DNA from 2 places in the Paenibacillus sp. J23TS9 genome. Region 1 is predicted to be linked to the other one. Evidence: riboswitches for the same ligand, from Rfam matches in the RefSeq annotation. Region 1 holds a riboswitch; the other holds the start of a gene.
What was found. Region 1 has a riboswitch for thiamine pyrophosphate ahead of KJS65_RS17270 (ABC transporter substrate-binding protein). Riboswitches for the same ligand answer to the same signal wherever they lie in the genome.
Positions count from the first base shown of each region.

Region 2: linked by a shared signal. The riboswitch ahead of tenA (thiaminase II) and the one ahead of KJS65_RS17270 (ABC transporter substrate-binding protein) in region 1 are both predicted to bind thiamine pyrophosphate.

Region 1 covers NZ_BOSG01000002.1:362,409-366,256, forward strand. The annotation lists gene KJS65_RS17260 (spore germination protein) at 1-935, opposite strand, end outside; gene KJS65_RS17265 (GerAB/ArcD/ProY family transporter) at 932-2,026, opposite strand; TPP riboswitch at 2,171-2,283, shown strand; gene KJS65_RS17270 (ABC transporter substrate-binding protein) at 2,456-3,499, shown strand; gene KJS65_RS17275 (thiamine-binding protein) at 3,623-3,848, shown strand, end outside.
Region 2 covers NZ_BOSG01000001.1:120,485-124,332, forward strand. The annotation lists gene pulA (type I pullulanase) at 1-1,304, shown strand, start outside; TPP riboswitch at 1,380-1,485, shown strand; gene tenA (thiaminase II) at 1,614-2,312, shown strand; gene thiM (hydroxyethylthiazole kinase) at 2,309-3,142, shown strand; gene thiD (bifunctional hydroxymethylpyrimidine kinase/phosphomethylpyrimidine kinase) at 3,139-3,848, shown strand, end outside.

The DNA of each region.
Region 1 (3,848 bases):
AGCTGGTCCTGGTGGAATGTCGTAATTGCCGTCCAAAACCCAGGCAGAAATATGGAGAGAAGCACCCCGCATACTCTTAAAAACCTCGTGAATGCAACAAAGATATTAACGTATTGGGCGTCCTCCGATGTATTGAGCAGAAAAGTAAAAGTCGCCGGTCCTATAATTACTGTCGGTGAACCGCCCATCACCAGTATAAACTTGCCGTGAAGCAGCGAATTGACGGCATAGTCCGGCCTTCCCGTGTAAGACATCAGCGGAAAAAAGGAGAACCCCATCAAAGTTTCTTCCAGCTGGGTACTGCTGACGAGCCCTTTGATTTGTACACGAGACAGCTTGGCCTTAATCTCATCGAGAACATGCTGCTGAACCGTGTCTTTGAGGTATAACAGATGAACTTTTGTAGCCGTTTGAGACCCAATCGTGAATTCTTCAACCGCCAGCAGCTCGGTCTTGATCCTTTTCCGAATCAAAGCAATATTGGTAAATGTATCTTCCGTGAAGCCATCTCTGGGTCCCCTTGTCGACACTTCCGTATTCGGTTCCTCCGGCGTCCGTTTGGGCGGATCGGCCAAGGTCACGGAGTAGAATTGATTCGAGGGCTTAAAGATCAGCAGGAGATCACCGTTCAGTACGGTTTCTGTCATCGATGCTTCCACCTGATCCGTTTGAAGGTTGTTCATGTGAAATGGGATCTTTTGCTCTAGATTCATTTCACTCGTTTGGAAAATATCCTCCGGAATATTTTTTAATTCGGGTATGATGTATTGCTCCACTTTATTGACATCGCATAGTCCCTCGCAATAAACCAGGTGCACGGTATAGTCCGAATTCGACAAAGGGATTGTCCTTCTCTGAATGTCCGCGCTTGAACCGAATAGCCGTAAAGCCGTATCTTCAAGTGTTTGGTTTTCCTTTTGATCATGCTCCTTCAAGACGTCACCTTCCCCTTTCGGTGGGCCAAACTCACCAGCCCGGCAATAATCACTGAAAATATCAGCACTCCCCATAAAGAAAACGGAAGCACGTAAAAAGACATCATCTTTAGGAAGAATTTATCGCTAAAAGGAATGATTGAGAACACGGTGACGGCCAAAAATATGCAGCCCAGTACCCATATCTTCCCCCTCTTGCTTTTAATTCGGAATATATCGAGGATAAGGAACATGGCCAGGGAAATCCGCAGAAATGCACCGCTGAACCACTGGTACACGCTGAAAAAGTCCAGATGCTCGATGTACCGGCCAATCATCAGCAATCTCCATTCCTCATACGCGGGAAAGCGGAGCTTATCGGCTTCTTCTGCACCAAATTCAACAATCGCGCCGATAATCGGACCCATCGTGAGACCCAAGAGAAGCAGAATCATGATCATAAAGGATAGATATGTCAAGCGCGACCTGATGTGATGCTGCAAAAACAGAAGCATGATGACCTCAACAAAACCGGTTCCTGCATATACAGCCCCGTTCCAAACCGGCTGAATGCCGTGTTCCAGCATCGGCCGTAATAAGGAGTAATCCTTATGAGGCGTGTTCGACAGCATTACAAAAAAACCCAGCACAACCACAAAGGGCAGCAGGATACCTGCGGTATGGGCCAGGGAATGGATACCCAAATAAGCGTTTATCGCTGAAATCAAAAGGAACAAGAAGGTGAACACTACAATGGGCGTCTCCGGAGAGAAGGTCAGATGGATCCAGTACACGGTGTCTCTGGTTGTAAGCGTACATATGGAAAATAGATATATGCCCATGATTCCTGCAAACAGGTGGCCTACAATGGGATGGTAAGCCTTCGAAAGCCATTCAAACAGATGCTGCTTATTGGTTTTGGTGCTGCTGATTTGCAGGATGAAAATCCAGACCAGCGCACATGCACAAGCCAGAAGCACGGAAATCCAAGCGTCCCGCTTAGCTGCATCCAGCATAATAGGAATGATGATAACATGATTCAGAAGGCCTGTACTGAGCATAATGATCATGACGGATTGCGCAAATGATATGGGTGCTTTTATTTTCCTCATCCTCCTAAATAGACCAGACCTCTCCTCCATCCTTATAATGGCATTTTCCTGAAGATTTATACGCCTTCTTTTAGGGCCATGGCGAGAATGGATTGAATTCCACCAGAGTTAAGACTATAATACACATTGATATACCCGTAACTTCATAAGAATCCGGGGTGCTGGAATTGGCCGGCTGAGATTGTATCCCTCAAGATACTGACCCTTAAACCTGATCTGGGTAATGCCAGCGTAGGAAAAGCATCGTCATGGCGCTTCGCCATGCCCATCTTGCGCCCTAAGCGTCCCGTATACGGGGCGCTTTTTTGTTGAATGATAGAGTCATTGGAAGACATAGTCTGTCATGATTCTGTTATTCATCTCTCAGATATGGAAGGAAACGATTCTGCTGCAATGAAGGGGAGAAACCTGGTAAGGAGAGAGAAAACAATGAAAACGAAGAAAATCGGGCTGCTTCTGCTAGCCTTTCTGCTCATGCTGGTAGCTGCCGGCTGTGGAAGCAAGAACGCCCAAACGACGGATGCGGGCAAACCATCCGGTGAATCATCCTCCGCTGCGGATGGAACTGAAACCAAGAAGCTCAAGGATGTGAAGGTCGTCCTGGACTGGACGCCAAATACGAACCATACCGGATTGTATGTGGCTAAAGATCAGGGTTACTACGAAGAAGAAGGCCTGAATGTCGAAATCATGCAGCCCGGCTCTGGTGGAGCGGATGCCATGGTGGCATCCGGCAAAGTGCCCTTTGGCGTCAGCGTTCAAGAGAACGTGACCCAGGCGCGTACGCAAGGCGTGCCTTTGGTATCGATCGCCGCCATCATTCAGCATAATACATCCGGTTTTGCCGCTCCGGTGGACCGGAACATCAAGAAGCCAAAGGATTTTGAAGGCAAAACCTACGGCGGCTGGGGCTCGCCTGTTGAGGAGGCCGTGATCAGCTCGATCATGGACATCGACAAAGGCGACGTGAGCAAGGTCAAAATCGTTAATATGGGCGAAGCGGATTATTTTACAGCCGTGAAGCGTGATATCGACTTCGCCTGGATCTTTTACGGATGGACCGGTATTGAAGCCGAGCTGCGAAAACAGCCGCTTGATATGCTGTATGTGAAGGACTTCTCTGACAAGCTGGATTACTATACACCGGTTCTGGTCACCAATGAGAAGCAGATCAAGGAAGATCCGGAGCTTGTGAAGGCCTTTATGCGCGCCACTTCTAAGGGTTATCAGTATGCGATCGACCATCCTGAGGATGCCGCTAATATTCTGATCAAGGCTGTGCCTGAGCTTGATAAGGACCTGGTCATGGCCAGCCAGAAATGGCTCAGCCCGAAATACAAGGACGATGCAGCGCGTTGGGGCGAGCAGAAGGAACAGGTGTGGAAGGGTTATTCCGATTGGATGTATGAGCATAAGCTGCTCGAGAAACCGCTTGAGGTTAGCGGCGCTTATACCAATGACTTTTTGCCTTAAGATGTAGGCTCTGTTCTTTACCCTAATAATGTGCTTGATAGCCGCTGCGGTTACTGTTATCCACCTAATAATGATGCCTAAATCTTTTATAAATATATTTCTTAGAAAAGGAAGTGATCGGGTATGGCACATACCCTGCTCAGCATTCAAGTTATTCCCAAGACCCCGAACAATGAAAATTCCATTCCCTACGTGGACCGTGCGATCGAAGTCATTCAGCAGTCCGGTGTAAAGTATGAGGTGCATCCTCTCGAAACAACGATGGAAGGCGAGCTGGAAGAACTGCTGGAGGTTGTACGCAATATGCATACGGCCTTGGTGGAAGCCGGAAGTCCAAGCATCATCTCAC
Region 2 (3,848 bases), on a different contig from region 1:
TCCAGATCGCCAGGGAGCTGCACAGCGAGGTTGATCCGTCGATTTTAATCTATGGTGAGCCATGGACAGGAGGCGATACGCCTCTGCAGCAGCAAACATTGAAGGGCAGCCAAATGAATAAAGGCTTTGCCGTATTCAATGATCATTTTAGAGGAGCCATAAAAGGCGATAGCGATGGCGGAGGAAAAGGCTTTGCCACAGGCCAACCCGAAATGGAAGCGTCAATTCTTGAAGGGGTAAAAGGCGCGGTGCATGATTTTACAGCTTCTCCACTGGAAACGATTAACTATGTAACCGTGCACGATAATCTAAACCTGTGGGATAAAGTATTGACCACGCAGGGTCTCCGCAATGAAGCAGGATTCAAGGAGATCCGGAATGGTGAGCTGACGAACGGAGAAAGCCTGGAGGAAGCTGTGAAGCATTCAGAGCCATACCGAAGCGTAGACAGGGATTATATGATGAAAAGCGAGTCCGTGAAGAGAGCTATTTTGGCTAATGGAATCGTGCTCACTTCCCAGGGCATTCCCATGATCCAGGCCGGCGATGAGCTGCTGCGCACGAAATACGGCGACCATAACAGCTACCGCAGCGGTGATCTCGTGAATGCGATCCGATGGGAGAATAAGCGGAGATTTAAACCCGTCTTCGATTATTATCGCGGCTTGATCGACCTTCGAAAAACGCATCCTGCATTCCGCATGACTTCAAAGGAGCAGGTAGAGAAGCATCTGGAGGTACTCCGCTGTCAGGATAACACGGTGGCGTATATGCTGAAGGATTTTGCAAATGGTGATGTCTGGAAAAATATCGTTGTGATCTATAATGCCAACTATCATGAGATTAAGATGGAGCTTCCTTTTTCCAAAACCGGATGGAAGATTGCGGTGAATGAGGAGCATGCCGGAAACAAGGCGATTGATTTTCTGGTGGATGAACAGGTGAGCGTACCGGAATTGTCGATGATGGTGCTGTTCGAAGAAGTCGGAGGTGTGCCGCGGCCAACCAAACGAGTCGAGGTGCAATACGAGCGTCCCGACGGCAAATATGACGGCTGGAACCTGTGGGTATGGGGCACCGGACTCCGCGAACAGCGGGTTGATTTTGAACGGACGGAAAATGGCAGAGCTGTGGCTTCTTTTACTGTCCCTGCATATGTGAAGAGAATCGGTTATATCGTGCGTTTGAATGATTGGGAAGCGAAGGATGTGGACCAGGATTGTTTTATTGAGCTGGGCCACAGCCAAAGTGCCATTACTGTTCTAATCCGCAGCGGTTCGGATGATTGGAAGAAGATCAGCTGATGGATCATGATGGAAAATGGGTTTGACAAGATGTATAAACGAAGCTAAAGTATAACGTGAAATCGAACTTCATATGAAATCCACTAGGGGAGCCGCGCTAAGAGCGGCTGAGACAAGGATGCTTGGACCCTTTGAACCTGATCCGGATCATACCGGCGTAGGGAAGTGGAGACGGACTTCACATGTTTCTGATTGATGTTTTTTTCATCATGAATAGGCGAAGCCGCTCCATTTCGGGGCGGCTTTTTTGTATGCTGCTCCGGTGCTCCCTGTATGGATTTCATCCAAATGTATACGGAGGTGCTCAAAATGACCCGTTTTACCGAAGAACTCAGAAGCGCAGCGGATCCGATCTATCAAGCGATCTTTGATCATCCGTTCGTCCGGGGAATTGCCGATGGAACGTTACGAAAGGAACAGCTGATCCATTATGTGAAACAGGATTTCGAATATCTGAACGCTTATATCCGAATTTACGGAATTGCGATCTCCAGATGCGAAGACCGTGCAATCATGGCTCTTTTTAATGAACAAATCTCGTTTATTCTCAATAGTGAAACGCATCCACATCAGAATTTTTGCTATGTTGCAGGCGTGACCTATGAAGAAATGCAAGGATATCCTCTTGCCCCATCTGCCAATCATTATATCCGCCACATGCTTAATGTCGCTCATGAGGGTGCACTGGAAGATGTGATTGCTGCATTGCTGCCATGCCCTTGGACTTATATGGAGATTGGACAAAAATTAATCGAAGAAGTGAACCCGGATGAATCCCATCCGTTTTATGAATGGATGCATTTTTACGGAGACAGGGAATTTGGAATTACGGAGCAGCTGCGCCGTTTGCTGGATGAGTGGGCAGAGTCCTTATCCCAGGCACGTAAAGATCGGCTGAAGGAGCATTTTCTGACCAGCTGTCAGCTGGAGTATATGTTCTGGGACATGGCCTTTGCCTTGGAGGCTTGGCCGGTTGACCTGCTGGAAGCAACAGAGGTGGGACGATGATCTCTGATATGCAGCATCTCCCCCGCATCGTCAAGCAGCAGCGTCCCCTTGTACATAACGTGACGAATGTGGTCGTCACGAATTTCACAGCAAACGGACTGCTTGCAATGGGCGCGTCACCCGTGATGGCGTACGCCCGCGAGGAAGTAGCAGATATGGCCAAAATAGCGGGTGCCTTGGTGCTGAATCTGGGCACGCTTAGCGCAGAATTGGTTGAAGCGGCCATTATCGCGGGGCGATCGGCAAATTTGCATGGCGTCCCTGTTCTCCTTGATCCTGTAGGAGCTGGTGCCACCCCATTCCGGACGAAATCAGCTCTGGAGATATTGCGGGAAGTCCGCATCTCCATGGTACGCGGCAACGCAGCAGAGATCGCTCACTTGATCGGTGAAGCAGCTTCCATCAAGGGTGTCGATGCGGACGGTCTTGAGGATGAAGCTCCGGTTGGTCTTGCCGCGCGGGCTGCAAATCGAATGGGCACCATCGTTGCCATTACAGGAAAGGAAGATGTGATTACGGATGGTATGCAAGGTTATGTCATTCGTGGAGGACATCCGATCATGACTCAGGTAACGGGTACAGGGTGTTTGCTGACCTCCATCATGGGTGCATTTGCCGCCGTAGAACCTGATCTGCTGACAGCCGGAGCTGCGGCTTTGGCTTTTTATGGAGAAGCTGCAGCCCGGGCTTATCAGGCTGCCGGCTACCGTGGGCCGGGCAGCTTCCAATCTGCATTCCTGGATGCCTTATCCGAAATGGATCAATATCCGGTTTCGGAAGAGGCGGTAATCTGTCACCGGGTTTCTGCGGGAAGAGGATTCTTGCAATGAGTATAGCCAGAGCATTGACGGTTGCAGGCTCAGATAGCGGCGGAGGCGCAGGAATTCAGGCAGATATCAAAACATTTCAGGAGCTGAATGCGTTTGGGATGTCGGCTATTACGGCAGTAACGGTTCAAAATACGCTCGGTGTCCAAGGCGTATTCCCTTTAACGGCTGCGGCGGTAGCAGAGCAGATCAACGCAGTTGGCACAGATTTGGGTGTCGATGCCATCAAGACAGGAATGCTGTTTAGCGCTGATATTATCGAGGCTGTGGCTGACCAGATTGAAGTCTTCGGATGGAAGAATGTTGTTGTTGATCCTGTGATGGTGGCGAAGGGAGGAGCGGAGCTGCTGCGCAAAGATGCTGCTGACGCGCTGAAGAGCAGACTTCTTCCGCTAGCACTGATCGTCACACCCAATATACCGGAGGCGGAAGCACTCGCGGGCATGCCGATTACGACCATGGAAGACCGCCGTGAAGCGGCCATAAAGATATCCGAATATGGTACGCGTATGGTCGTGATTAAGGGGGGGCATGATCCAGTGACGGAGAAAGTCGTGGATCTGCTGTATGACGGATACTCATTCACGCTGCTTGAAGGCCGGAGAATTGCAACAAGGCATACTCACGGGACAGGCTGCACTTTCTCAGCAGCCATTACGGCAGAACTCGCAAAAGGGATGAACGTGATGCAAGCCGTCCTTACGGCCCG